Xanthocytophaga agilis: one gene and its partner. The protein of the gene in region 1 interacts with the protein of each later gene in a pairwise test. Links are inferred from orthologs where the notes say so. Each region holds a gene or a part of one and is shown on either strand. Other genes may lie near its edges.

Region 1 (15,366 bases):
AGTTTCAGCGCTCGGGAAGACAAAGGTGCTTCTTTTAAAATCCGGTTTCTTTTCTCATCTTCTTCTACGGAAATCTGATCTGCCACTTCTGTTACCAACCATAGAGAGAGCAGATAATAATCATAAATACTTTCTGCATCGGCTATCATGCTTTGTTCAAGATACTTGGCATCCTTCTGGCACTGTGCATGAAAAAAATTAATTGCATAATTAGCTGCTTTCCGTACCTCCACAGGTGCATCCTCATCTGGCGAAACAGCTTTGGCTTTGTAATGTTCTTCAAACAAAAGTGTAGCCCATTGACGGCTACCTTCCAACTTCTTAGGGTCTTGTGGTAGCATAGAATTAAGATCGGGTACAAATGTATCTGCAATAGTATCTAGTGCCAGTTGGTAGTCTGATTCTACAGCTTGTGTATATGCATATATAGCCTGCATCGCTTTTGCCCTAAGAATTCGTCGGTTCAGCATCTATCAAAGAACGTTTTAAAATGTTTTTAGGTTTTAATTCAATACAAGACCTTTCATTAAATCTATTGGATTACTAAATACGTCATCACTATGATCAGGTCTTATTTTATTTTTAGGATATCGATCTCCGAAAATGCTTTTTATAAAGATAATCCGGAAATTGCAGGCGCAAAGGTACGAAAAAATGTCTGAACCAAGGATTGAAGTTTATTAATTTGATAAAAGGAACAGAAAATGAGAAATTTTGCTTCTTACTTTATCAGAGGTCTTATCAGGTAGATTAACAACTGGCTTTTTAGCTTCTTAACTACCAATATATTACAAACGCAAAACATCAAAAAACAACGTGAAACACCTAGCCTATCTGAACAAGTACCTCATTAAATACAAATGGCATCTCTTATTGGGTACACTGTTTACAATTATTTCCAATTTATTTGCGGTAGTTCCTGCTCAGGTAGTACGCTATGCTTTTGATCTGGTAAAAGAAACGATAGACCAGTATTTTTTGCTTCAGGGCACTCAGGCGCAGGAGCATATTCTTGAAGTGTTCGCCAAAAGCATTCTGATGTATGGAGTGGTTATTCTGGTAATGGCTGTCATAAAGGGGATTTTTCTGTTCTTTATGCGCCAAACGATTATTGTTATGTCAAGACTGATAGAATATGATCTCAAAAATGAGATCTATATGCATTATCAGACACTTCCGCTTAGTTTTTATCGTCGCAACAACACAGGGGATCTGATGGCACGTATTTCTGAAGATGTGAGCCGGGTACGTATGTACCTGGGGCCCGCCATCATGTATCTGCTTAATATGGTTACCTTAGTGATTCTGGTTGTGGGCTATATGCTTTCTGTCAATGCGAAACTAACCTTATATGTGTTGCTCCCTTTTCCTTTCTTGGTAGTCAGTATTTATTTTGTTAATGAAGCTGTAGAAAGACGCTCTGAACGTATTCAAGCTCAGCTATCTAAATTGTCTACATTCGTTCAGGAAGCTTTTTCAGGTATTCGTGTATTAAAATCTTTTGTACGGGAAAGTCATTCTGCCGAACAGTTCACGGATGCTGCCAATGATTACAAAGCAAAATCTCTGAGACTAACTACTATAGATGCCTTTTTCTATCCCCTGATTATGGCTCTAGTGGGACTAAGCACAATTCTTACCATCTACATTGGCGGGCGGGAAGTGATTTCAGGTTCCTTGACAGCAGGTAATATAGCAGAATTTATTATGTATGTGTACCAGTTGACCTGGCCTATTGCATCACTTGGCTTTACTACCAGTATGATTGTGCGTGCAGCGGCTTCTCAACAACGTATCAACGAGTTTCTACAAACCAAAACCGATATTGTATCAGAAAAGAATATTGTGAAGCCTATTCAGGGAACAGTAACCTTTGACAATGTTCGCTTTGTGTATCCGGATTCAGGTATTGTGGCGCTGGATAATGTATCTTTTGAGGTAGGAGAAGGCCAGTCGATAGCCTTGTTGGGAACTACTGGTTCAGGAAAGAGTACAATAGCAATGTTGCTCTGCCGTATGTATGACGTTACTCAGGGACAGATACGAGTAGATGGCGTCGATATCCGGGAATATAGCCTTCCTTCACTACGTGGGCAAATTGGTTTTGTCCCTCAGGATGTGTTTCTGTTCTCGGATTCCATTCGCAACAATATCCGCTTTGGTCTGGAAGAAGATGCCGTAACGGAAGAGCAGATTATACAGGCAGCCAAAGATGCCGACTTATACGAAAATATCGTTCGTTTTCCGGAAGGTTTTGATACACGGGTAGGCGAAAGAGGAATTACTCTTTCTGGTGGACAAAAACAACGTGTTTCTATTGCTCGAGCCATCGTACGTGAACCACGCCTGCTAATTCTGGATGATGCGTTATCTGCAGTAGATACAAAAACCGAAAATGCAATTTTACATAGTCTGAGTCGTATCATGAAAGGACGTACTTCTGTGATTATTTCACATCGGGTCTCATCTGCTAAACTAGCAGACAAAATTATTGTACTGGACGAAGGGCAAATTGTTGAACAGGGGACTCACGAATCTTTGATTCAACAGAATGGTGTATATAAAGAACTCTATGAGAAACAATTGCAGACGGAAGAAGTATAATTTACTTTATATACATAAAAGTTATCCCAAATCTTCACTAAAAGAAGTAACTTCTTTTAGTGAAGATTTTTAGTTTGCGTATAGTTCACGGCAAACTATTTTTTAACAGTGGTAAAGTAATCTGTTCAATCAATAAGCAAATTGAGTTGTATTCACTGGAGATTTTATTTTAATCGGAACTCCGATCATTTTTTCTCATGGGTGTAACTCACCGCAAAATATTTTTTGCATATAATTCACCGCAACAAAACTTTTGCGATCAATTAAACATCTTGCCTTGAATCCAGTACATGTTGACTAAGGAGGCAAGTCTCTAGCTATAATTTGAGATGATTTATGTGATTGTTAAACTATTTCAGAATGGACCAAACTATGTGGACTCAATAGTGACTTTGACACGTTTGATTCGTTTTGTGTCTGCCGAAAGAACCGAAAATGTCCAGTCCTTATACCGTATTTTTTCTCCTGTTTGAGGTAGTCGAGTAAATAGCTCCAGCAATAATCCTCCCAATGACTCACTGTCTCCCCGGACTTCATCAAAAATTTCTGAATCTATCTCCAGGATTTTAAAAAAGTCATTCAGAAGAGTTTTGCTTTCAAAAACATAGGTGTTTGTGTCAATTTGAGTGAAAGATTTTTCTTCTTCATCAAATTCATCCTGAATATCTCCCAGAATCTCTTCAATGATGTCTTCCATAGTAATAAGTCCTGATGTACCACCATATTCATCTACAACTATAGCTATATGAACACGACGGATCTGAAAGTCATATAGTAAGTCATCTATTCGTTTGTTTTCTGTAATAAAGTACGGTGTACGAAGAAAATGTTTCCAATTAAAGTATTCATCCTTATCTAGATAAGGCAACAGATCTTTAATGTATAAAATGCCTGCAATCTCATCAATAGTGTCATTATATATAGGGATCCTAGAGTAACCTGACTTGTTTATCTTGTCCATAAGTTCATGAAAATCCAGTTCCATCGGAAATGCTGTAATGTCAAGACGAGGACGCATGATTTGTTTTGAGGCAATTGTACTGAAGTTTACAATTCCCTGTAGAAACTGCTTTTCATTTTCTGTAGTTGAAGAAGTATCGGTTTCCAGTACATGAGTAAGTTCATCTGCAGATATCTTATATCCCTTTTTATGAAGCGAAGCCTCTATATAATGTGTTATTTTCAGTAATAGCCATACAAATGGAAATAGCAGACAACAGGCTAAAAGAATAATATAAGAGGTTGCCTTGTCTACTGGAGAGGCATTCCATTTGTAAATTTTGGGTAATACTTCTTCAAAAAATATGACAACAAAACTTATAATAAAAATCAGTACTATTTTGGCCAACAAACCAATCTCGTATGAACTCTGTGTATACCAGACCGCATAAATAATTAAAATAGTAATAGCTATTGTTAGCAAATAGTTTGCAAGGAGTAAAACAGCCAGAAGGTGTTTAGACTTACTAAAGAGATGATTAATAAAAGGAGGAAGGCTAAGTGAAGGTCTAAGATCGTTTTTTTGATTTGAGTTTGTCTGCGACGAAAATAATGTCTCGACAGTTGAGAAGAGGGAGGAAAGAAACAGGAAAAGTATTAGTAAAACAAATATAGATATATAAAAAGCAGATAAGGTGCCTGCTATATTGAAAGCAAACACCCCATACGATAAAGGATCGTCTGTATCTGTATTATTTTCCAAAGATGTAAAAAATACGTTTGTAGAAATGAATGAAATAGTCAAATGTATTCTGAACACAGTATATCCAGCATACTTGTTGATGAGTATTTGTAATAAATATGAGGCTACAATCGGTCTTTTACAAACTATTTAATACTTAGAAGGGCAAATCATCATCGCCATCACCTGCTGGAGGTAGGGGAGGATCTATTTCTTTTGTTGTTGCCTGTGGCGTATACGTATTTCCAGAACCAGATGAATTACCACCGGAAGAATATCCAGAACCTCCCTGGTCACCTCCTTCACGGGAGCCTAGCAGCGTAAAATCAGTACCTAATACATCTAAAGAATAACGATCTTTGCCATCTTTATCTTGATAGGTGCGTACACTAAGTTTTCCTTCTACAAATATCTGAGTGCCTTTGCGTACATACTTTTCAACGACATCTGCTTTTTGATTCCAGAACTCGATTCTAAACCACTCTGTTTTCTCATGTCTTACACCATTCCGATCTGTGTATGCATCATTAACAGCAATAGAAAAGTTAACTACTTTACGATCGGGACTTAGCTGACGGATTTCAGGGTCACGACCTACATTGCCGATTAATGTGATTTTGTTGTAACTCGCCATGTCAATACGATTAATTTGGTTTAATGAAAATGCAATGACAAAACAATAAAGAAAACCAGAAAAGAAAAAGAAGTTATTTAGGATAATTATTAAAGAAGCTTTTGGAGCCTTTATTACTTATCCTAAACAACTTCAAAATATAAAAATTGACTTTATTGTTTTTTGTAGCCTTATTCTATTAAAACTAGCTAAAAAAAATGTTCACTCAAATACTTATTTATTAAAATAGGTTTAGGAAGTTGTTCTACTTCTTCAAGTGTATAGAATGTCAGACCTTCTTGTGATTGTGGTACTTCCTCTAATTGTATATGCCAGAATCGGGCTTCAATACGTTGATGGCTTAATAAATGTGTGTATGCTTTTTCAGGTGCTTTGATGGTATAGATGGTATCAGATAAATCCAGATCAAGTTGTTTTACCAATTCATCTGTGTCTAGAATACTGTCGTTTTCACTCAACCAAAAATCGTACAATCCCTGCCAAATGTCTTTACTCCCTCTCAGGCGCATTGCAATGCGGTTCTGAACATGAAAAACTATGTAATGAAAGAAACGATTTTTTATAACGGTTTTTTTACTTTTTATAGGAAGGATGTTTTGACGTCCTGTGAGAAATGCTTCACATTCCTGTTGAAAAGGACATAGTAAACAATCCGGAGAAGAATGTGTACACTGAATAGCTCCAAACTCCATGATAGCCTGATTATACAAATCCGGGCTATCTGAAGAAATAAGTTGGTTGGCCAGTGTTGAAAATAGGGTTTTAGCTTTGCTGGTAGCGATATCTGTTTCCAGACCATATAATCGAGCCAGCACCCTGAACACATTACCATCTAATACCGCTACGGATTCTTTGAAAGCAAAAGAAGCGATGGCTGCTGCTGTGTAGGGACCAATCCCTTTTAGTTTTACTAAAGCGATATATGAATTAGGGAATGACCCATTCTGTTGATTTACAATGGCTTTAGCAGTTTCCTGCATATTTCTTGCCCGAGAGTAATAACCCAGACCCTGCCATAGTCGTAATACTTCCTGTTCTGGTGCCGCTGCTAAATCGAATATAGTTGGAAAAGCTTTTACAAAATTCTGATAATAAGGCAGCCCCTGTTTCACTCGGGTTTGCTGCAGAATGATTTCTGACAACCATATGTGATATGGGTCGTTTGTGTGACGCCAAGGAAGGTCTCGTTTGTGGTATTCATACCATTCAATAAGGCGCGAAGCAAATGTGTCTTGGTTAATCAATGATAAAAATAATTAAAGTCCTTTTTCGTTATAATGAATAAAAGCCTAAAATTGTTCAAAATCGTTAAAGATCGTAGTCTGTGATTTACTTTTCCTGTAAAATAAGTATATATTTAGGTGAGAGGTAATTGTAATAGAAGTGATGTAGTATTTGCCTCAAAATTAAATGATTATAAACAGGATATAATTTTTATTATACCATACAATATGTTAATTTTGCAACGTTTGATACAACCTAAATCGTGAATGAATCTATAAATAGTGCAAACTCTTAACCAGTTTATCACAGTGACAAAAGCAGAAGTAATTACAGAAATCGCCGAAAAAACCGGTATTGACAAGGCTGACATCGCCCAAGCAGTAGAATCTTTCATCTCCGTTGTGAAAAACTCAATGGCTGAAGGTGAAAATATCTATATCCGTGGTTTTGGTAGCTTTGTAAATAAGAAAAGAGCCAAGAAAGTAGCTCGCAACATCTCTAAAAACACAGCTATGATCATTGATGAACATTTCGTTCCATCATTCAAGCCTGCTAAAGATTTTGTTGAGCAGATTAAGACTAGTAAAAAGATAAAAGTATCGGCTAACTAATCTGAAGAGATTTTTCGGCTTACTTTTATATTTTAAGTTTATAAATACTACGGCAAACTAGACTCATTACCGTATAGCCACATACTCATTGTAACACTGATTTGCGTTACAATGAGTATGTGGCATTTTTTTATTAGACACGAACAAGATGCATTGGTATTGTCAGGAATGATTACCAACTTTGTCGTCGGTTATATATTATATGTTATGAAGAAATCTCAGATTATTTCGATTGTTGTTGCTCTTCTTGCTATAGGAGTGTTGTATAGTTTACCCAAAGTAATTGTAAGTGACAAAGACAAGAAAATAGATAATAAGCCAACAGGACAGCAAGCCGAGGCTGTGACTACTGAGTCTTCACATAGTCAGTCATTATCAGCAGAACAGGCGAGTGCTATAAAAAATCTGACAAATCAATATAAAAATAGCACGGATAAAGAAAAAAAGATTATTTTTGCGGATTCTTTAGCTGGCATATATCGAAAAGCAATGATTTTTGATAGTGTTGCAGTATATCGTGAGTTGATCGTTGGATTGGAGCCTTCTGAGGAAAATCTGCTAAGTGCTGCTGATGCATGTTACGATGCATTCTTTTTTGTGACAGATGCCGAAAAGGTAGAGATCTATGGAGAGAAGGCTCGGGGATATTATCAGAAAGTTCTGGATAAAAATCCAAAACAACTGAATGCAAAAGCTAAAATGGCTGTTACATATGCTAACTCTGCTTCTCCTATGCAGGCGATTGCGATGTTGAGAGAAGTGATTGCCGAAGACCCAAAAAACGAACAGGCATTGTTCAATTTAGGATTGCTTTCTATTCGTTCAGGCCAATATGATAAGGCTGTTGAGCGATTCAAAGAAGTTTTAAAGAATAATCCTGTAAATCTGCAGGCTAAATTATACTTAGGAATAAGTTATGCAGAATTGGGAGACAAAGCTAGTGCCAGACAATTTTTAGAAGAAGCTAAGGCTGGTACAGATGATGTAATGATATTAAATGCTGCTGATGAGTATTTAAAAGAACTGGAAGCAACTAATTAATATCTGTTGATTTTTAGGATATCGGATTCTATACAATATTGAAGATCTTTTATCATATTTATTCACTTTAAAATATTTTACAATTATGCCCTGCGGAAAAAAAAGAAAGAGACACAAGATTGCTACACACAAAAGAAAAAAACGCCTTAGAAAAAACAGACATAAGAAGAAGTAATTCTTCACAGGACTTCCCGTTAGCTACATAGTTATCGGGAAGTCTTGTTTCGGACTTTTCTAAATATACCAGTAAGATTATATAATTGTACGTCAGGAAAATAATACTGCTTTATTGATCTGGATAAATAAAAATATAGATCATAGCAGACAAAACGCATTCATCAGGTTATCAGATAAACTCCAAAATAGTTTAATTATAAGGGTTTTAGCCTTTGATTGCCTAAATTGATCTGTCAATCAGTATACTAACTTAATAAAGTTAATAACTCGATATTTTGTAAAGGTAAATTGGCGCGTATACAAACTGCCGCGTCTGCTCCTGAGAAGAAATTTTACAGAATGTTAATTTGTTAAAGTTTGGTTTGAACAGTTTATCAGGACAGATCTAGTATTCGAAAAAATTAAAAACACAGTACATATTTCTAAATCTATCCTTATAAGAGGAAATAGTCATATACTACTGGTGTTTTACATGTATGTTTTCATATTCTGACAAAATTAGTTACAGTAAACTCTTTCAGTGGCCGTCTAAATCCCCATATCGCCATCAGAGTTAATTGTTTTCCGCGTACATTAGTTTACTCTACGGTATTATTCTGTACCGATTTTCTGTTCGTTTATTACTGACAGTGAGTCGCATTGGTCATTCAAAAAAATTACAACGTTGAGTAACGAATTAGTTATCAATTCCACTGCAAAAGGTGGGAGGATAGCTCTTTTAAGAGACAAACGAATTGTAGAGTACCATATTGAAGAGAGCGAAAACCAGTTTACAGTAGGTGATATCTATTTGGGCACTGTGCGTAAAATATCGCCAGGTTCAAATGCTGCCTTTGTAGACATTGGACATGAAAAGGATGCTTTCCTGCATTATCAGGATTTAGGTCCAAACTTTTCTTCATTGCACAAACTAACACAAGATGTCATTGCAAAGCGTATCAATGGTACACGTTTAAATGGTGTACAACTAGAGGCTGAAATTGACAAGTTTGGTAAAATTTCGCAGGTACTTACTAAGAACGCACCTATTCTGGTGCAGGTCGTAAAAGAGCCAATTTCAACCAAAGGCCCGCGACTCTCCTGTGAGTTGTCTTTGGCGGGTAGATACATTGTATTGGTACCATTTTCCAATTCTGTTAATATTTCTAAGAAGATCACGAATAAGCAGGAGCGTCAACGATTAGCTCGTTTGCTGAATTCCATAAAACCACAAAACTTTGGCATCATTGTGCGTACAGTGGCCGAAAGTAAGGAAGTGGCAGAACTGGATCGTGACTTACAGAATTTGATGGAGAAATGGGAGAATGGGATGAAGTTATTACGGGAAGCTAAACCCCGTGAAAAAATAATCGGAGAGATGAATCGAGCTTCTTCTATGCTGCGGGATATGCTCAACGAAAGTTTTGATAGTATCACAGTGGATGATAAGGATGCTTATGAAGATATACGTTCCTACATTCATACTATTGCACCTGACAAAGAAAAGATTGTAAAACTTTACAGTGGCAAAAATAAGATATTTGAGCAGTTTGGGATTGAAAAACAATTAAAGTCAATCTTTGGTCGGTCGGTAAGTCTACCAGGTGGAGGCTATCTCATTATTGAGCATACAGAAGCGATGCATGTGATAGATGTGAACAGTGGTAGTCGCTCCAACACTGAAGCTGACCAGGAAGCTACAGCTGTCAATACTAACATTGAAGCTGTAAAAGAAATCGCCCGGCAACTAAGGGTACGCGATATGGGAGGGATCATTTCTATTGATTTCATTGATATGAAAAAGGCGGAAAACAAACGCCTGATTTATGAGAAAATGAAAGAAGAAATGCAAAGCGACCGATCTAAGTTTACGATTCTGCCTTTGACAAAGTTTGGTGTAATGCAGATAACACGTCAACGAGTAAGGCCGGAGCTTCACATTTCTACAGGTGAGACCTGCCCTACTTGTGGTGGTACTGGTAAAGTGGGGCCAACCATTCTATTGACAGACCAGATTGAAAGCAATTTGGAATACATTATCACACGACAGAATGAAAAGCACATTATTCTTACAGTTCACCCTTATCTACATGCTTATTTTACAAACGGACTTCCTTCCAGACGAATGAAATGGTTTTTCCGTTACAAAACATGGATTAAGATCGTTAAAGATTCTTCTTTAGGAATTACCGAATATAAGTTTGTAAATAAATTTGGTGACGAAATAGAAATCATACCATAAGCTGACTAGTATTATAAAAAAAGCATTGTGTTTAAACACAATGCTTTTTTTATAATACTAGATGCCAGATAGGCCAGAATTTTAAAACTTAACTCCTAGATCAAGAGAAAACATACTATTACGAACCTTTACAAAATCATTTACGCGATCACTGCCATTTTTTACATTATTACCTAATGCATTTACAAGACCACGATTATAACTCAAACCAAAGAATACAGCTGTATTTGTTCCCATTATAAGTTCACTACCTGCTCCCAATAACAATCCGGCATCAGCAGGGCGAAAGGCATTTTTTCCATTCACAGAGTTATAGATATAGTTTGTAGGTTTATCTAAAGGTTTCTCTGCCAATTTAGCGTCAAGAGTTCCTCCTATCAGGAAGTAAATTTTCATATCCGTAGCAATTTCATTGGTAAAAAACTTTAGAGCTAAAGGCACTTGTAAATATTGCATATTATATACACTGGAAAGGTTTGTTCCTTTTACAGTTCCTTCTATACCAGAACGTTTTACAGTATACCATAATCCCGTATGGAATGCATAGTTATCAGCAAAGAAAAAATCCATAACAGGACCTGCACTAAAACGCAAACCAGAACCATTTTTACCTACTACATCATAATCGCGTTCCGTAACAGCAGAATTAAATGCAACAGCTGGTGAGAATTTAAAGCCCAATTTTACCTGAGAGAATGCCTGCACAGACAAAAAAGCGGCGAAAAAAAGTAATGCAATTTTTTTCATAATTTTGTACGTTTTCTAGCTTATTATAAAGCGGGTTTTGTTTAGAAAAAGATACTACTTTAATTTGAAAGAATTTTATAGTTTACTTAGACTCCAGACCTATACAACTGAATAGCTTGTTGCACAATTGTTTATCTCTTTATGTCAATCAGTTAGCTGCAAGTTTACATATTCCCACCACAAAATCATAAAATTTTATTACTCATAAATCGTCTTATCACTGAAATGAACGACAGAAAATTGCTAAAAAGTATAATTGCTGTATTGTTCTTGCTTGCTGCATGTACATCGAAGGAAGTTTCTCCCATTGTAATTGAACGACTTGACGCAGAAATGATAAATCTTAAGACAAGGGCAGAAATTCAGCATTTTTTGGATAAAAACAGGAACCTGAAGGAGATATTTTTCTTGTCAGAGACAGATATGCCAGATTCTGTTCTTGTTGATCGGATTTATCAGACAGTAACTAATCCTGCTTTTCAGAAATTTTATAACGAACTAAATAAGAATGCCGGCGATTTGGGAGAAGTAAAGACACAATTTGCGGAAGCATTTAGTCAAGTACAGAAACTTTATCCGGATTTTAAGCCGCCTAAAGTCAAAACTGTAATTTCTGGGTTAGGACATTTTTCAAGAGATGCAGCAGCTTTATCTGTTTCAGATAGTTTGATAGTAATCAGCCTGGATTTCTATGCAGGAGAAAAGGCTACATTCGTGCCTAGTGTACCTAACTTTTTACTGAAGAAATATACATTGGAGGCATTAGTACCCTCCATAATGAGTGTATTGGCAGAAAAATTTATTGTTACAAATACAGAAGATAAGTCTCTTTTAAATGAAATGATTATTGCGGCTAAGAAGTTGGAGTTCACGCATGAAGTAATGCCAGAAACACCAGACAGTCTGATTATTTTTTACACTGAAAAACAATTGAAGGATGCTGAAGAGCACAAAAATGTGATCTGGGCGCATTTTGTAAAAGAGAAGCTTTTATATGAAACAAATCATTTCAAGAAGGTGAAATACATAGGTGATCGTCCTTATACAGCAGAAATTGGGACAGATTGTCCAGGTGCAATAGGAAGATGGCTAGGATGGCAGATCGTGAAGAAATATTTGGATGAAAATTCTGAAGTAACATTATCTTCTTTACTAAGTAATCCTGATTCACAAAATATTTTTATGAAGTCAAAATTTAAAGGAGAATAGATAACTGTCAGCTTGAAATAAGAGAAACATTGGGGATAAGAAATTAATGTTGTAGTTGTTTTATAAAAAATTATTTGAAAAATGGCACGTGGTAATAGAGATGATATCTTAGAGGAAGACAAAAAAAGGAAAGTTAATAAAGCTGGTATACAAAGTTTTTTGGAGATTTTCAAGTTTGTAAGACCTTACAGAGGATATCTTATTGTAGGATTAATAAGTTTAGCATTATCCGCATTAGCTACATTAGGCTTCCCATTACTCGCAGGAAAATTAGTTGATGCAGCTGACAACAAAGCAGGTGGATATTCCATTAACCAGGTGACTATTGCTTTAATGGGTATATTGCTACTAAATGCAATTTTTGCATTTCTAAGAATAAGAACTTTTGCTAATGTTAGTGAAAAATCGTTACGGGATATACGAGTTGCGCTGTATGATAAGCTGGTTCATTTATCTATACCTTTTTTTGAAGAACGAAGAGTAGGCGAATTGACCAGCAGAATAACTTCTGATGTACAGCAACTGCAGGATGTGCTTTCTTTTACATTGGCTGAATTTCTAAGACAAGCAATCACATTAGTTGTCGGTATTTTATTATTACTCGTCTTTTATCCCAAGCTGACGCTTTTTATGTTGGCTACTTTCCCAATAATTGTTATTGGTGCAATAATCTTCGGGAGATATATACGAAAACTTTCTAAAAGAACGCAGGATAGTCTGGCATATGCTAATACAATTGTTATGGAAACCCTTCAGGGAGTACATACTGTGAAGGCCTATACCAATGAAGTGTATGAAACAAATCGTTATTCAAATGCTTTGGCGAAAGTAATTCAGAATGCTTTAAATGGTGCAAAGTACAGAGGTTTACTTGTTTCTTTTATTATTTTCGTGGTATTAGGCGGGATTGTTGGAGTGATATGGTATGCTGCTACTTTGTATTCTCAAAGAATTATTACGGCTGGTGATCTTATCAGTTTTACTTTATTTACCGGATTTGTCGGAGCTTCTGTTGCAGGCTTAGGTGAAATCTATTCACAACTACAAAAGACTATAGGCGCATCAGAACGTATCAGAGAATTACTCGGACAAGAAAATGAAGAGACAAGTTTTCCTGAAAAAGAAACTTTAAAACAAGTCGGAGATATTGCATTTTCAAATGTGCATTTTAGCTATCCTACTCGTCCGGATATCGAGGTTCTCAAAGGGATTAATATACAAATTCGTAATGGTCAGAAAATTGCTCTGGTTGGACATAGTGGTTCAGGGAAATCAACAATTACTTCTCTTTTGCTGAGATATTATCAGCCTTCTGTTGGAAATATATTGGTTAGTGGGATTAATATTGAAGCTCTAGAATTAAAAGAACTACGCAAGCATATTGGTATTGTTCCTCAAGATGTTTTGTTGTTTGGTGGTAGCATAGCTGAGAATATATCCTATGGAAAGCCGCTGGCTACTTTAGATGAGATTAAAGCCGCTGCACGCAAGGCAAATGCTCTGGAGTTTGTCGAAAAGTTTCCTGAAGGCTTTAGTACAATTGTAGGAGAGAGAGGAGTAAAGTTATCTGGAGGACAACGACAACGTATTGCCATTGCCAGAGCTATCCTTAAGGATCCAGAAATCTTAATTCTGGATGAGGCTACAAGCTCATTAGATGCCGAAAGTGAACGACTAGTACAAGATGCCTTAGATGAATTGATGAAAGATCGTACTACGATCATCATCGCACACCGTTTAGCTACTATCCGGAAAGTAGATTATATTTATGTTCTTAGTGATGGTCTTATTCAAGAGCAAGGAACTCATGATGATCTTTCAGACAAGGAAAATGGAATTTATAGCAATTTATTGCGCCTTCAATTTGAAATCTCATAAGTTATTGATTTTTAGATTTTTGATTTCTTTTGAGACCTGATGTGGGTAACTTTTTGAAAATTTTTCACTTTTTTTTTGAGAAAAATTTGCCTGTAAAGAAAAAGTCGCTACTTTTGCATTCCCTTTCGCAAGGGACGCAAACAAGGGGGTGTACCAGAGTGGCCAAATGGGGCAGACTGTAAATCTGCTGACTTATGTCTTCGGTGGTTCGAATCCATCCGCCCCCACTCAATCAATGCTGAATGAGTTGATATGGTGAGTGAAGTAATGTAAGGTTTTCATTCGAGATTTATTCAGGGATTGTTTAAGCGGGAGTAGCTCATTTGGTAGAGCGATAGCCTTCCAAGCTATAGGTGGCGGGTTCGAGCCCCGTCTCCCGCTCTAGGAAAAGTAGAAGGTAGTTTACTTTCTGCTTTTTCTTTTATGGTCAGGGTGCTAACTTTTTAGCATTTAATTTAAATTGACTTAGGCCGTCGTAGCTCAGGGGTAGAGCACTTCCTTGGTAAGGAAGAGGTCGTGGGTTCAAATCCCATCGTCGGCTCTGTTAAGTACAATTTTTTATTTAATTATACTTTTATCACATAACTTAAAACGAGGATTTTCAAACATGGCAAAAGAAACGTTTGACCGTTCCAAACCCCACGTAAACGTTGGTACCATCGGTCACGTAGACCACGGTAAAACTACTTTGACTGCTGCTATAACTACAGTGTTGGCTAATAAAGGGTTGGCAGAAAAAAGAGATTTCTCTTCTATTGATAATGCTCCTGAAGAAAAAGAACGTGGTATCACTATTAATACAGCTCACGTAGAATATCAAACAGATAAGCGCCATTATGCACACGTTGACTGTCCAGGTCACGCTGACTATGTGAAGAACATGGTTACAGGTGCTGCTCAGATGGATGGTGCTATTCTTGTGGTTGCTGCTACAGATGGTCCAATGCCTCAAACAAAAGAGCACATTCTTTTGGCTCGTCAGGTAGGTGTACCTCAGTTGGTAGTGTTTATGAATAAAGTTGACTTGGTAGACGATCCTGAGTTGTTGGAGTTGGTTGAGATGGAAGTTCGTGAATTGTTGAGCTTCTATAAATTTGATGGAGATAATACGCCTGTTATTCGTGGTTCTGCTCTTGGTGGATTGAATGGCGATCCTCAGTGGGTTAAAACTATCGAAGAACTGATGGATTCTGTAGATTCTTGGATTCCTCTTCCTGTTCGTTTGGTTGATCAACCATTGTTGATGTCTGTAGAAGACGTATTTACTATCACAGGTCGTGGTACAGTTGCTACTGGTCGTATTGAGCGTGGCGTAGTTAACGTAGGTGATGCTGTTGAC
Region 2 (15,609 bases), on another replicon or contig:
CAATAGCGCCGCTTTCAAATAAGTCTATAAGTCCATCAGAAAACATTTCGGTGTGGATTCCCAGATGTTTGTGATGTTTCAATTCTGCCAGTACTGCATTAGGAATTCCTCCAATTCCCATTTGAAGAGTTGCTCCATCTTCTACCAGACCCGCAACATTTCTACCTATCGAAATCTCCAGATCAGATAATGGTTCTGGTTTTACCTCATAGATTGGATAATTTACTTCTATTGCTGCATGAATCTGACTTACATGAATAAACCCATCTCCATGTGTACGAGGTACTGATGGATTGATTTCTGCAATAACATATCGGGCTGTCCGTACCGCTGCCAAGCTTACATCTACAGAACATCCTAGAGAGCAATATCCATGCTCATCTGGAGGAGAAACCATAATCATGGCTACATCCAATGGAAGGATATTGCGATAAAATAGTAAATGAATATCAGATAAAAAGATAGGAATATAATCACCATAGCCTTCTGCAAGAAATTTTCGGTGATTTGCTCCAACAAACATAGCATTGGAATGAAACGTTTTCTTTAAATCGTGTTTCATATAAGGTAATACCCCTTCGGTATGGATATGAAGCAATTCTACATTTTCCAGTCGTGATGCCTGTGTTGTCATAGCATCAAGTAATACATGAGGGGTAAGCGCAACACTGTGGACAAACACACGATTGCCAGATTGAATATATTTAACTGCTTCTTCTGCAGTTGTGTATTGAAGTGAAACTTGCATGGTATAGTTTTTAATAACAGATGTCTAGACATCTGAAAAGTACTAACTGTTAACTATTTCCTGCAAGGTAGGAGGGAATTAAAACAGTATGAATGATTTGTATCACCAATAAAAATGAGGAATCAGGTAGTTTGTCTTACTATTGTTGATGATACAGAAAGACAGGCGATTTGTTTACTTGAAGATAAAGAGATTGGAGGCAATGAAAACTAGCATAAAATATATTTTTTCATGCTGGTTTTTATATTACTGGCTTTTGAGCATGGTCCAAATTTGTTCTGTGCAAATACATCTCTCTTCTAACCCGTTCCATATTCATTGCTAAACGTATACATACCAAGAATACAGGAATTATGGTGTCTTATTTTTTAATGACCAGACTATCTGCTATGTAAACAGATTCTATTTTGGAATTATGCAATACTTTCAGAAATGGCGTTGGCACATTTGACTTTTCTTGGCCAGAGGATGGGATTGGTAGATAATTGTCAGTAGGGCTGCCTTGGAAAAGAACCTTTTCTTGTTGGGAAAGAATTTCCAGAATATCAACTTTGTCCAACCAATGATAGTAAACACCTGTAAAAATGTTATAAGAATAGGCATTAGTATAAAGTTTCGAAAGGCTAGTATGATATCTCATTTTGGCAACACCTGAATAGGAAAGTGCAAATTGTAGTGCAAACTCAGGTGATGATGCCCGATAATAATATACAACAGGTAATTGATTGTAGGGAGATCCCTTCAGATATACTTGAGATGCTAACTGAGCAATTTTATCAGATTGAAGCCTATTATAAAGTGATGAAAACTGGAAGTATGCATTGCCAATAAATCCAATAGAAAAAAGGAAGAGTAAAGTTTTATAGTATGTATTTTTGTAAGAGAGCTGTTGTATCTTGTTATTCCAGAAAAGAAAGACAAAAGACAGAATGCAGTTTGATAGTATAAATGAAGGAAGTAAATAGCGTGATTGATAATGCTTTGCTACTAAAAGAATTAATAAAGTACAGGAAATCCATAAGCCTGAAAGAATCTTTACCAATAATCTATTGGGATACCTATTATCTTTCTTTTTTGCAAAAAAAGAAAAGAATATCGCTAAAAGGGTAAGTGTGAGTAGACTATAGGATATTGTCAGAGAGATTTCGTTTTTTATTATAAGGTCTAGGTGCTCGAAAAATGTATGTGTATTAATAACTTCTGAAGGCCCGGATCCATAGGAGCCAGATCGCGTTGTGAGTCCTTTTATCCAATTAATAAAATAATTTCGGGAGAAGATGACAGGGATAGATAATGTAAGACCTATAAGGCCGGAAAGAATACAATAATAGATTTTATTGACTCTATTAGATAAAATAAATAGTGGTATTAGTGCAAAAGGTGCAAATGTAATCTTGGTAGAAATACCAGTTCCGGCAATTAGTGCAAAGCCAATGATATAAAAGTTCTTATATATGCCTTCATCATCTTTATAATATAGCCTTAGTATCAGATATATCATCCACATAGAAAGAATAGCCAGTAAAGGCTCAGGAGTTACTCTTGTAATGGAATGTAGGCTTTCCAGTGATGTAAAATAAGATAGTTGAATGAATATACTATACTCTATAGCGATAAAATTGCTTAATAAGCTCCCAATAAGCCATAAGGAGATTATAGTAATCAGCAATAATACATAGTTGATTGTAGTAAGATAAAATTCAGGATGTTTTAGTACATCTTCTTCTAAAGAATTATTTTCTGCGAATAAATGAACAATTCGAATTGTTCCTGCTCCTATCCATTGAATAGGGGTTCCAGGATGATCTACATGTCCAGGAGGAATAAACTGTGCCAGATTTAAACTGTTAATCAAGTATACATAGTCAGGATCTGAATTAGTACCTAAATAGTATGGACCCTGTGCAGTTTTTATATAACTATGACATATAAAAAGGCATAAAGGCACCAATACTACTAATAGCTTTTGATATATACTTAATGATTGATTTTGTACTAGTAAAGGGTGTTTATTTTTTTTCAAGGATGACATAACATCTGAATGCTAGAATAGATCTAAGAGGAGTAAGAGCTTTCTCAAAGAATTGGAACATTGGGATAGACCAATCCGGAATCATAGATTTATTCTCGAATCCACCAGACGCAGGATATAACAGAAAACTGAGATGCTCCTTATAGGCTAGGTGAAACTGATCTCCAAATATTTTTTTGAAAGTATCTCTATGTTTAAAAAACAACAAGTAAGGAATTGCCTGATTAGAGTCCCATGGATCCTTTTCATTGGTTTCTTTCTTTTGGAAATAATCAACATCCATTATAAATGGTTCTGGGTGAAATTTACGATAAATAGGGAGCGAAAAAAGCGATGGGTAAGGCTCTAACATGATTAATCTTCCACCTGGCTCCAGAACGCGTTGGGCTTCTTTTAAAAAGGCAACCGGATTATCCAGATGGTGTAACACATCTATCATAACGATATTTCCTAGCTCATTATCTTTAAAAGGCATATGGTGTGCATCAAACACCATATCCAGCCAATCAAATGGAACAACATCAGCTGCTATAACATCTGGTTTAAATTGTTTGAAGTTTCCTCCTCCTGCTCCAAGTTCTACTGTTGGTTTTTGGGTTTGGGCTAAGTCTTTAATAATTTTAGTATACCATTCAGAGTAGATTATTTGCAGAATCTTTTTTTCATCCCAAATACGTCTGTGCTTTTCTAATATATGTTCCATGAATTTTCGAACAATAATTTATATAAACTTAATTTTATTCATCGCAAATGCCACCATTTTTAAAAGGAGCCAGCCATGTTTAAATCTGGATATATTGGTCTCTCCATAAGAACGTGCTTTATATCGTATGGGGATTTCTACTATTTTCAAATTTAATTTTGAAGAACCAAATATAAGATCAAAATCGCCAAAAGGATCAAAATCGCCAAAGTAGCTTCGGTTGGCTATTAGCTTCTGATAGTTGGCCTGCGAAATTACCTTTGTTCCACATAAAGTATCTTTTAATCTTTGGTTAAGAAGCCAGGAAAACATAATAGAAAAGAACTTGTTGCCCATTATGTTTAGTGTTCTCATCGCTTCATCTTCCATGGGATACACTAATCGGGACCCATTTATATATTCTCCCTTTCCAGATGCAATAGCATTGTAAAATTTGGGTAGATCCTCTGGAGGAACTGTAAGATCAGCATCCAGTATCACCAATATATCACCTGAGGCCATTGCAAATCCTTTTCGCACTGCATCACCTTTGCCTTTACCATCCTGAGTTGTATATTTTACATCAAGTAGGGATGAATAGGCTGCACATACTCGTTTGATTTCTTCAAGGGTATCATCTGTTGAGTTCCCTTCTACAAATATTACTTCCGTATGACTACCCATTTGAGGCATCCGTTGTAAGGCTGCTTCAATATTGCCTTTCTCATTGCGGGCTGGAATAATTACACTTATACTCTTTTGCTGAGGATTTTGATTATATTCAGCTATGCTACGTGCTATGATGAATTTCTTTAATCCAAATAAGTTAAAGAAAGGTAGATGCACCAGGTAATTGTTGCAAAGCCAAGATATAATAGGGATATTAATGGGTAACAGAAACCGTCGTCCGTGTTTAATAATATCAAAATCTGTTAGTTTGAGTAAATTGGATATATCTTCTATTTCCAGCCAGTTGCTACGTTTTTGCGGCATTTTTAAACCTAACCATTGTGCCAGGCTTAGTAAGGGTAGCCAGATAAAATTGATATAGGTGATAATAATACGGGTATCTTTGTTGCAGACAGAATGCAATTGGGAAAATGCTTTCTGAACATCCTCAAAATATCCGATACTATCGGAAATAATTATGAAGTCAAACTTCTCTTTTAGTGTAATTTGCTCTGCATCCATCACCTGAAAGTCATATTGAGGAAATTGCTCCTTAGCTATATGTATCATTTCTGGCGAAATATCAATACCTACTCCATAACTCGGCTTTAACTCGTTAAGTAGATAACCTGTACCACAACCTATTTCAAGAATTCTGCTATTTTCGGGAATATTAAACTTTAGAAATTTAACCAGGTTCTTATAATAATACTTGTTCCGCTTTATCCACGTATTTCGTTTGGGCGCAATTGTATTCATTTGGGTTATTACACCCTCTTTAATAGACGAAAGTTGCATTTGGAATGTATATGAAGGTTTTTGATGTAAATCTATACTATGTATTTATGTGTTGTTAGAAAAGATTGTCGGAGTTATTTTGAAGCGCACAAATATATAAAATAAAGGGCTGGTAATCTCTTGGCAACTACCTGTTGATTAATAGAGTCCATTTTGGTTTGCTGATTATAAATAGAATCTATTTTGCTGTTGATGGTTATTTTATTGCTATGTAGACGTCGATTAAAGTCAATCCAGAGGGAATCACCTTGATAAAAAGGACTTGTCTTTATAAGTGCAATATTCTTTTGTATATAAGGTGTATTAGTAAGCTTTATGGATTGTTGTTTTCGTAAATCTAGAAGTTCATTAATAGTTGCTTTATACCGAGGATTCATAAATAAGTATATTACACTACTAAGAACTAATAGTATTAGAATAAATAGAATTTTCGTATCTCGTAACATACTAACAGATGGAAGAAGCGATAATATATCTCTTCAAATAAGCAAGATCTCAGTGAAAAATGCGAAATTACATAGGATCTACATCAATCACAACAGTGGTTTGTTTAAACTGCTTTGTAGTTAGGATTTTTTGAATCTCTTCTCGAATCTGTTCTTTAATCAGGCGCAGGTTTATATTATCCTTCTCAAGCTTAATCAGAATATCTTTCAGGAACTGATTTCGTATCCTATTAACCAAAGGCGGTTCTGGACCAAGTACACGGCTACCCATCTTTTCCCTCAATCCATTTGCCAGTGTCTGAGCAGCCTCTTCTGCTGTAATTTCATCTTCATGTTTAATAATCAGACGAATCAGACGTGTAAATGGAGGGTAATTAAATTTTTGCCGTTCAGGTATTTCTTTTTCGTATAATCCTTCATAGTCATTTTGCAGAATTTTCTCAATTACAAACAGTTCTGGGTTGCCTGTTTGAATCAGTACACGGCCCTGTGTATTCCGGCGACCTGCACGACCTGCCACCTGAGTAAGGAGTTGAAACGCTCGTTCATGGGCACGAAAGTCCGGAAAATGAATGATGTGATCGGCATCAAATATGCCTACAAAGCTAACTTTGTCAAAGTCAAGCCCTTTACTTAGCATTTGTGTTCCTATAAGAATATCTGTCTCACCTGCTTCAAATGCTTGTACAATATTCTGAATAGCGTTTTTCTGACGTGTCGTATCCAGATCCATGCGAGCAGTCCGGGCCTGAGGAAGCAATAATTTTAGTTCATCCTCTATCTTTTCAGTACCATAACCCATTGTTTTAATACGAGTAGATCCACAGACAGGGCATTGATGAGACATTTGCTCTGTAAACCCGCAATAGTGACAACGCATTTCCTGCGTATGCTGATGATAGGTAAGACTAACATTGCATTGGTGGCAATGAGGTATCCACCCGCAGTCTTCACACATTACATAAGGGGCATATCCACGACGATTCTGAAACAAGATGCTTTGTTCTCCTTTTGTAATATTGTCTTTTAAGGATGTCAACAGTGTATCTGAAAAATTGTGTTTTAGTTTTTTCTGTTTACGTTCTATCCTGATATTGACTAGAGAAATTTCCGGAAGTTGTGCCTCCCGAAAACGTTGAGTAAGTTTTACATACCCATATCTGCCTTGTTTGGCATTGTAAAACGATTCAAACGACGGAGTGGCTGAGCCCATCAATACCTTAGCTTGCTGAAGTCTGGCTACAACCAGGGCCAGATCCCGTGCATTGTATCGGGGAGCAGGATCATATTGTTTATAGGAACTTTCATGTTCTTCATCTACTACAATGAGTCCCAGGTTATCAAAGGGTAGGAATATTGCAGATCGAACTCCAATGACAAAATTGAACTTACCAGACAGTACCCCTCTCCACACTTCGACACGTTCATTATCAGAGAATTTAGAATGATAAATGCCCATTTGGTCCCCAAATACTTTTCGCAAACGGGATACAATCTGAGTGGTTAGAGCAATTTCCGGTAAAAGGTATAATACCTGAGAACCAGAAGCCAGTACTTTCTGAATGAGGTTGATATATACAGCCGTTTTTCCACTTCCTGTAATTCCATGCAGCAATACCGTATCTTTTGTCTTAAAATACGACATAATCTTTTCAGTAGCCAGTTGCTGGGACTCAGAAAGCTGGACATCATCTCCTGAATAGGGTACATCTGCAAAACGGGAAATGATTATCTCAAATTCTTCAAAAACATTCTTCTTTAACAGTGTTTTTAGGGCAGATTCAGAGATGTCATCCTTAACAAGGACAGATTTTTCCAATCCATCGGCATTGGCTATACGGTTCTGCATCACAGGTACGCGGGCCAGGTATTTCATCAATACACCAACCTGTTTGTACTGCTTGCGATCTTCCAGTTCATCAATCAGATCCTTTAAAGGCTCCCAATCTTCATAATCGCGGGTCAGACGAATCTTCTTGACGATTTTGGGAGTATATTTTTCCTTTACCTCTTCATATACCAGTACAGCTCCTTTTTTGCTTAAGGATTTAATAATAGGATAGATATCCTTCTGACCCAGAAGCCGGGCTGCTTCATCTGTAGATAAAGAGTTTTTCTCCTGAACAGCTTCCAGTAGCTTTCCTTCTGTTTCTGTAAGAGGAGTGTTGACATCAAACTCTGGATTATATTGTAATTTAGATTCACTATTAATCTTTAATCCGGAAGGTAATGCTGCATTCATCACCTCTCCGATATGACACATATAATAATCTGCTACCCATCGAAACAACTCCAACTGATAGATAGTAACCATAGGTGCCTCATCCAGAAGCTCAAGCAAAGGCTTGGCAATATATTTCTTTGGTGGATCCTGGTGCACACGTGCTACAATAGCTGTTAGGATACGGCGGGTACCTAATTGAACAATAACCCGTGCGCCAACCTGTATCATATCATTCATGATAGCTGGAACTCTATAGGTAAGCAGGTTGGGCAGTGGAAGTGGTACAATCACATCCACAAACAGGGTAACTACTTCAGGAAAAAGCCCTAAAGAAAGCGAAGCAGACTCGTTTATTTCGTTATCAGATGACGACACAAATTTTTTTAATCAATTGAAGGTTGGGGCTTGCTGCTATACTATTCTTTGAGATAATGACAGGCCTTCGATAAACACAAAACCCATGAACATATACAAAACGGGAGGACGAAGGTACAAAAAAAAAAGAAGCGATAGGTCGCTTCCATTTTCTTTATACAATTAAAGTGCTTGACGCAAACAGACACTAATAAGTATATCTAAAACGTCATGTATGCCTTTAAATTGTAGTGATTATAAAATATCTATATCAATACGCCGGGGAGCTTCATCTCTATCTTTAAATGGAAGGAGCACCTGCAACTGACCATGACTGTATACAGCTTGAATATGACTGCTATCTACAAAGTTTGGTATATCAAAGATCCGTTGAAACATAGGTACAGGTTCGTCCTCTTCTTCCTCTTCAATAAATTTATCAAACATCTCCGGCAGGAAGGAGTGAATAGTCAGTTTATCATTATTTACGAATATATGAAAAGACTCAGGATCTACTCCAGGGGCAGATAAACTGATTACTAATTTCTCAGCATCATGCGCAACCTGAATAGCAGTCATACTAACTCCTCCGGTAATTGTATTTAACCAGTTAATCTGGTTAACATACTCTTTCAAATCATTTTTCATAGTTGCCTGTTTTTATGTATGAAACAAAATACATTACAAGTTTTGTATAATTAGGATCTACAAATTATATACCGACCAGTTTTAATGCCTGTAGTATGCATACAATCAAGTATACATATGTCAAATTGGCTACGTTGTGTGGAAAAATCGTACCTGAATATGTCAAAAAGTCGCTTTTATTTTTTGTGTATTCTATAGATAGGGTAAAAATGTAGTTGTTTTTACCCAGCTCTACGCAGATAATCAGGTAAACACCAGGACTCGTAGCAGAATAATCCTTAGCAAACTTATTTGCAAATGCACTTGTAGGCCATTAATTTTGCCCGCTTGCTGAACTTACTGGCTTGGTATTTCATATTGCATTCGGATACTATCTTTTAAACCTAAACTCTTTGGATAATGGCTTCAACATTTGCATGGGAAAAAATTAAGGATTACGAGGAAATTAAGTTTGAGTATTATAATGGCATCGGAAAGATAACCATTAATCGTCCCCATAAACGGAATGCATTTACACCGCTGACTGTAATCGAAATGATTGATGCTATGACGCATTCCCGTTACGATGATCGGATTGGGGTAATTATATTGACAGGAGAGGGGCCGGATGCTTTTTGTAGTGGTGGTGATCAGAGTGTTCGCGGACATGGAGGATATGTAGGTAAAGATGGGGTAGCCCGGTTAAATGTATTGGATCTGCAAAAGTTGATCCGTTCTATTCCTAAGCCTGTCATTGCTATGGTTGCAGGATATGCTATCGGAGGTGGACATGTTCTACATGTAGTATGTGACTTGTCAATTGCTGCTGAAAATGCTCGTTTTGGGCAGACCGGTCCTAAGGTAGGAAGTTTTGATGGTGGTTTTGGTGCTTCATATCTGGCACGTATTGTTGGACAGAAAAAAGCACGCGAAATCTGGTTCCTGTGCGATCAGTACAATGCACAGGAAGCACTGGATATGGGTCTGGTGAATAAAGTAGTTCCTTTGGAAAAACTGGAAGAAACAACTGTAGAGTGGTGTGAGAAGATACTTGAAAAATCGCCTATTGCCCTACGCATGCTAAAAGCTTCCTTTAATGCTGAACTTGATGGTCAGGCAGGTATTCAGGAGTTGGCAGGAAATGCAACATTGCTATACTATCTGTCAGATGAGGCAAAAGAAGGAAAACAAGCTTTTCTAGAAAAACGTAAACCGGATTTTTCAAAATATCCAAAATTCCCTTAAGTCCAGTTGTAAAACTTAGAAAGGGTATAATATTGAAAATCAATGCTTTTTCTAAGTAATGGGCCTTAAAATGATGACTCTTCTACTAAAATCAGACTATATCTGATTAAAAGATTATTATTTTAGAACTATTTTTTACGAAAAAAATAATATCTTGTAATTGAAAGACGGCGTAGAAATACTAGAGTAGTACAGGTTACGAATGGAAAGTGAAGTATATTAATACCTGTCAATATAATGTGTTCATCCCTGGAATAATTGATGTATATGCTTACAGATACAAGTGTGCTTATCAAAGAAGTTACCCAAAATGAGATCTCAGATGTTTTATCTATAGCTAAAGCTACCTGGGAACCTACTTATCGGGAAATACTTTCCAAGGCACAAATTGACTACATGTATGAAGAGATTTATACTGCAACAGCTGTAGAAAAACAGATACGGGATCAAGGACATACTTTTCTGATATTATATGTTGCAGATGCAGCTGTCGGATATGCTTCCTATAGTTTAAGAGAAGACAAAGAAAGAGTATATAAAGTGCATAAGTTGCATATTCATCCAGACTTTCAGGGACAAAAATATGGACGTACATTGGTAGGGCATCTTGAGAAGGAAGTAAAAAACCGGGGAGCTCGCATGCTGGAAATGAATGTCAACCGTTATAATCCTGCCGTTCGTTTTTATGAACGATGTGGATATCAGCAGGCGCGGGAAGAAAATACTCCAATCGGAGATTTCTGGATGAATGATTTTGTTATGTATAAGGAACTTTACTAAGAGTCTCTATACCAAAAAGAAGAGCCTGTGTATATTCATACATGGGCTCTTTTTTTTATAAACTAATAATGGAACTAACATTATTTCAAGGGGTTTGTAATTAGAATGAATCCCTCTTACCTTCGTATGCATCAATCCAACCAGACTTTTGTGGTACAGCTACGTAAAAAACGAAGAAGCCGACAGATTATTCTAAGAGCGTTATTGCGACTTATCCGATTTCCTAATCTGATGATTGTTGCACTAACGCAATATCTGGTTCGTGTTTGTCTGGTAGGTCCAAAGGGCGAGTGGTGGAATCATCTTATTGATTTACATTTATTAGGCTTGGCGTTCTCCACAATATGTATTGCCGCTGCCGGATATATTATCAATGATTACTATGATATAAAGATTGATACCATTAATAAACCTCGCAGGGTAGTTGTAGGTAGGATTATGAGTAGGCGACAGGCTATTTTTGCTCACTCGTTTCTGAACTTTCTGGGAATTGGAATTGGTACACTGATTGGATTGCGTATTGGTCTGGTTAATTTTATTGCCGCTTTTTTATTATGGCTCTATTCCAATCAGTTAAAAAGACTTCCCTTTATTGGCAATTTTATAGTGGCATTGCTAACCGCTGCCACATTATGGGTAGTTGTTCTTTATAATCCTCAAAATAGACTATATGTGTATACATATTCAGTCTTTGCATTTTTTATTACATTGATTCGTGAGATTATCAAGGACATGGAAGATGTAAGGGGAGATGCTACTTTTGGTTGTCGCACATTACCTATCGTATGGGGAATACGTCGTACCAAACTCTTTCTTTATTTTCTGATACTGACCTTTCTAATCACTTTATATTCTTTTGCTCCATTTCTTCCCGAACGCCTGATCTGGTATTTCAGTCTGTTTATTCTTTTGCCTATGTTATGGTTCGTCCGGCAACTGGTTCGGGCTGATACCAGAAGCGATTTTGGGTATCTGAGCCAGATTTGTAAACTTATCTCTGTGGTAGGAGTTGTGAGTATGGTATTTGTGTGAAGAAATGGGTCTTGGTTGTTATTAAATGTGTTTATACCTTACCCAGGCTGATAACTAATTTTTGCACCAGGGCTATTGTATATTTACTACCTTTGCTGCCGTTTATTTAATTCTATTGCGAAACATTTTCTTTCATGTATTTACTGGAGTTATTTGCAAAGCTTCCTCTGTGGATTTTGTATGGGGTGGCAGATATAATCCGGTTTCTGGCTTATTATGTGATCCGATACAGGAGAGACGTCGTAGAGAAGAATCTACGTCTTTCTTTTCCTGATAAAACCGAGAAAGAACGAGAGCAGATTGCTAAGAATTTTTATAGAAATCTGGCAGATATTGCTGTTGAATCCTTGAAGTTGCTCAGTATCTCAAAAAAGGATCTCCAAAAAAGAATCAGGATAACCAATCAGGAAATTGCTACCAATTATTTGAAGAAAGGGCAATCGATTGTTGTCATGACCTCGCATCTGGGTAATTGGGAATGGCTTCTTGCTGGGAATGGCGTAACGTTAGGTTTTGATGTGGATGCTGTGTACAAAGAACTTACTACTGCTTCTTTTGATCAGTTGATGTTGAAGATTCGTAGTCGGTTCGGGCCTCATCCAGTAGAGATGAGGCAAGTGGCAAGAGAACTGGTGAAGCGTAAAAACATCACACGCATCATTGCGATGGTAGCAGATCAAACACCTTTTCCGGAACAGGCATACTGGACTACATTTTTACATCAGGATACACCTTTTTTTACCGGAGTAGCAGGAATTGCCAAACGAACCAATTATCCAGTGCTATATACAGGGATGCGGCGTGTAAAAAGAGGATACTATGAAACCTGGTTTGAAGTAATCTCGGAAGATTTATCAGAGACTACGTCAGAGCAATTGATTGAAGACTATGTACGGAAAGTAGAAAGAGATATTCAGTTGTATCCGGATCAGTGGTTATGGTCACATGCTCGATGGAAGTATAAACGACCTGCCTTGACAAAAAAAGAACAAATTTAGAATAATTAAAAAGGCTCCTGAACCCAGGAGCCTTTTTAATTGCTAACGTGTAAAATGATTTAAATAAAAACATTCCTGACGTGCTTTGCTATAAAACTGAGTAGCTGCATACTGCTGTTTGAGTTGTGTAAAGTATTTGCGATCAGCAGGAGCATAGCTAGGTGGAAGCCCTTCATAATAACTATCTGGTTTGGGTGCTTTATACAGGTAATAGTTATTTTGTTCACATTTTGCCGCCATAAATAAACTTTTAGCTGCCAGTTCTTTATTTCCTACTTGTTTAGCTAACTCGGCTGCTTTTGAATAGTAGTCCAGTGCATGGCTGCAATCTGTGTAATCATCTGCCGAAACAGATGGAATTCCATAAGGTCGATAATAATCCATGGCTCTCCATGCAAATCCAAAATAGGTTGTATTATAATAGATCGTACCTAACTTATAAGTGGCATCCAGTGCTTTGGCTTTGTCTGTATCTGCTGCCTGTTTTTTCAAGGCTTTGATTTGCTGTATCAGTTGTAATTTGGAAAAGTGTTCAGATGAACCTTCTACACATTCATGACAATCTTTAAGCTGATCCTGAGTAGGAATGCCTTCAATATCTTCATACTTATAGGTGAGCTTGCTAAAGATCTGTTCGGCTTCATCCAGTTTGTCTGCACGTAACAAAAAGGTTGCTTTCATTTCAAGCAATACATCTTTGGGTGTTGTCTTATCAATTTTTGCCAGCAATTCTTTTTCGTACGTTGTTTTGTTTGCTTTATCTGTAAAAGATAGCAACTGTTCAATCAACTGGGCATTGGGTGATGTGCGTAAGGTATAGAGATCATTAGTTGAAAGAAATTCTTTAGCTGCCTCACCTTGTTTTTTATACAGTCTGGCAAATACACCAACCATAAGGCTCTGTAAAGCCTCAGACTTTGTTTTCTTGATAGCCTGATAAAGACGTTCTTCGCTGACAGCATCAATCTTCTGAAGCTCAGCTAACTGAATCATCAGTTCAAAGGTTTCTATCTGTTGTTTTACTTCTTTGGTCTGACTGCTGGCCGGAAGTTGTGCAAATGTTTTGCGTGCTTCTGCTGCGTTACCTGCCAGATAATCTGTATAGCCCAGAGCCAGTGTCCATAGTGCTTTATTCTTGTTCTTGCCTTCGCTTACCACTTTAAAGATAAAGGCTTTTAATCCAGCAGACCCTTTCTCAAATGTATTCAGATCTTCACTCTTCATACTCTTCTTCACTTCATATTTATTGATTTCCCGCACCAGCAAAATATCCAGGTATTCAGATGTTGGGTCCAGAATATAGATATTTTTCATCTCCTCGAGCTTCAGATTATCAGGCTGAATAGCACGCAGAAAATGCAGTGTAGCTTTCTCATGATTACTTTTGCACATGGACAATACTTTTTGCCAGTCTGCATCATTGGTAATGGAGAAGCTATAGTAGGAGTTGATGCGTTTACTTTCTGATTTGTCAAATACAACGGAGAATAAATAGGCTGCCAGTGCATTATTCTGACCCGAACGGCGTATTGCGCCCGCCTTATGTCCCAATGCCCAGTATTTGATCGGACTCTCTGTATTTAATGGGGCTACCAGTTTATCATAAAGACTGATGGCTTTGGCATACGAACGTACATAATGTGCCAATCGTATTGCCTGGTAAGCATAACGTAGTTTTAGAAACGGATTTTGTTCTGTCTGATAGGTTTGTTCCGCTTTAGAGATTAGTTTAATTATTTGGGGATTTACCTGCTTAGTTTCCACTGTCCAGTCATCTCCTTCAAGGGCAAAGGGCTCACAGGTTTTAGCAAAAATGAGATAGTCTACTGTTGCTGCATCTTTCTTCTGAACCAGGTATTTAACCATTGAATTGTTTTGAAGTGTAGCACTCAAAGGAGTAGCAGGATTTGATAAATAGGTTTTTATAGCCTGAATTTCTTTCCTGGAAGCTTTATATACCAGATTTTCAATATCATTTGTTTTTGCTTTATTTTCTGTCAATGTAGTCCAGTCTGCCAGGTTTTCGCTTCTGCGGAAAGCAGGACTTTCTTCCCATGAATCATCGTACAGGCGATCAAAGGAGAAATACAAAGGTTCAAAGAATGGTTGATTGGTAAGCTCTGGGTTAAAGAATCGGGATAGCGTCCATCCATCCCAGTCGCCATCTGCACAGCTTTCCAGATCCTGATAGGGATACATACACAAAAACAGACTAATGAAAGCGATTGACCACTTTTTGAAGCTCTTCAGGCGCATAGCGAGTGAGGTTTTTTTCATCAAGATAATAAAATAATATGTGTGGTTCAGATTGGTTAACAATAGGGTTTAACAGATCAGCTGACTCTTGCAACTGAGATAAAGAGATCTCTTCCAGACGTAACTCATCTCCGCGATAAAGATACAGGGAATGAAAATAATGGCTTTCTCTGACTCGGAATTTTTTTTGTGTAATCGGTTCAAAATGAAGTGTATCATGCAATGCCTCTATTGACACGTTGGTGAGGAGGTTTATTACCTGACCTTCTCGCTGTAAAACAACCCACTGGTAGATAGGTAAGGCTATATCCAGTGGCAGTGGGTAATCTTTGAGTCGGCGCAGATACTGGCGGGCTATAGTCAGATCCAGAATGGAGTTGTCTGTTCCTCTGCCATCCAGAGAACCCATGTTGTAAAACATCAATATACCTTTATCTACTGGTGGAATGCCTGCCCGACCTGTGTACTTTAACTGATGAAGTCGAATGGTGGCAGAGATCTGTATGGATTGTCTGGCAATGTTTTTCTTTACCAGAGATGCCAGTAAAAAAAACTTCTCACGGGATTTTTCAGACCAGTCACAATCTAATTGAATCTCTTTTATGGAAAGATGATTACTATCGGCTATAGAACGAATTTTTGTTGTAATCTTAGTGGCCAAGTCCGAAACCTGACTGACAGGAATCTGGACCATAGTGCGGTTGGTAATGAAAATAGT

The links.
Region 2: the proteins of QNI22_RS25055 (region 1) and priA interact in binary tests that used the Escherichia coli proteins (3 or more experiments, as listed by UniProt). The link is inferred for Xanthocytophaga agilis from one-to-one orthologs.

What each region holds. Positions count from the first base shown.
Region 1 is NZ_JASJOU010000010.1:61,968-77,333, reverse strand. What follows is about bases 3,182-6,086. They hold QNI22_RS25055 (single-stranded DNA-binding protein), read right to left. Parts: upstream 4,920-6,086; coding sequence 4,443-4,919; downstream 3,182-4,442. Other genes in these bases: mutY (A/G-specific adenine glycosylase), read right to left, coding at 5,108-6,086; gldE (gliding motility-associated protein GldE), read right to left, coding at 3,182-4,306. Also shown: transcription antitermination factor NusB, read right to left, coding at 1-470; QNI22_RS25065 (ABC transporter ATP-binding protein), read left to right, coding at 817-2,604; more of gldE, read right to left, coding at 2,975-3,181; more of mutY, read right to left, coding at 6,087-6,163; QNI22_RS25045 (HU family DNA-binding protein), read left to right, coding at 6,452-6,754; QNI22_RS25040 (tetratricopeptide repeat protein), read left to right, coding at 6,872-7,795; QNI22_RS25035 (Rne/Rng family ribonuclease), read left to right, coding at 8,637-10,193; QNI22_RS25030 (porin family protein), read right to left, coding at 10,275-10,940; gliding motility lipoprotein GldB, read left to right, coding at 11,166-12,149; QNI22_RS25020 (ABC transporter ATP-binding protein), read left to right, coding at 12,231-14,027; tuf (elongation factor Tu), read left to right, coding at 14,635-15,366. UniProt on the Escherichia coli protein: Plays an important role in DNA replication, recombination and repair. Binds to ssDNA and to an array of partner proteins to recruit them to their sites of action during DNA metabolism. Acts as a sliding platform that migrates on DNA via reptation.
Region 2 is NZ_JASJOU010000002.1:311,726-327,334, reverse strand. Bases 5,209-8,356 are described here. They hold priA (replication restart helicase PriA), read right to left. Parts: upstream 7,975-8,356; coding sequence 5,443-7,974; downstream 5,209-5,442. Other genes in these bases: QNI22_RS08110 (Hsp20/alpha crystallin family protein), read right to left, coding at 8,209-8,356; QNI22_RS08120 (hypothetical protein), read right to left, coding at 5,209-5,306. In the rest of the region: QNI22_RS08140 (acetyl-CoA hydrolase/transferase family protein), read right to left, coding at 1-748; QNI22_RS08135 (hypothetical protein), read right to left, coding at 1,110-2,603; QNI22_RS08130 (class I SAM-dependent methyltransferase), read right to left, coding at 2,758-3,483; QNI22_RS08125 (glycosyltransferase), read right to left, coding at 3,502-4,890; more of QNI22_RS08120, read right to left, coding at 5,004-5,208; more of QNI22_RS08110, read right to left, coding at 8,357-8,601; menB (1,4-dihydroxy-2-naphthoyl-CoA synthase), read left to right, coding at 9,001-9,825; QNI22_RS08100 (GNAT family N-acetyltransferase), read left to right, coding at 10,093-10,605; QNI22_RS08095 (geranylgeranylglycerol-phosphate geranylgeranyltransferase), read left to right, coding at 10,711-11,637; QNI22_RS08090 (lysophospholipid acyltransferase family protein), read left to right, coding at 11,772-12,635; QNI22_RS08085 (hypothetical protein), read right to left, coding at 12,678-14,891; QNI22_RS08080 (hypothetical protein), read right to left, coding at 14,848-15,609.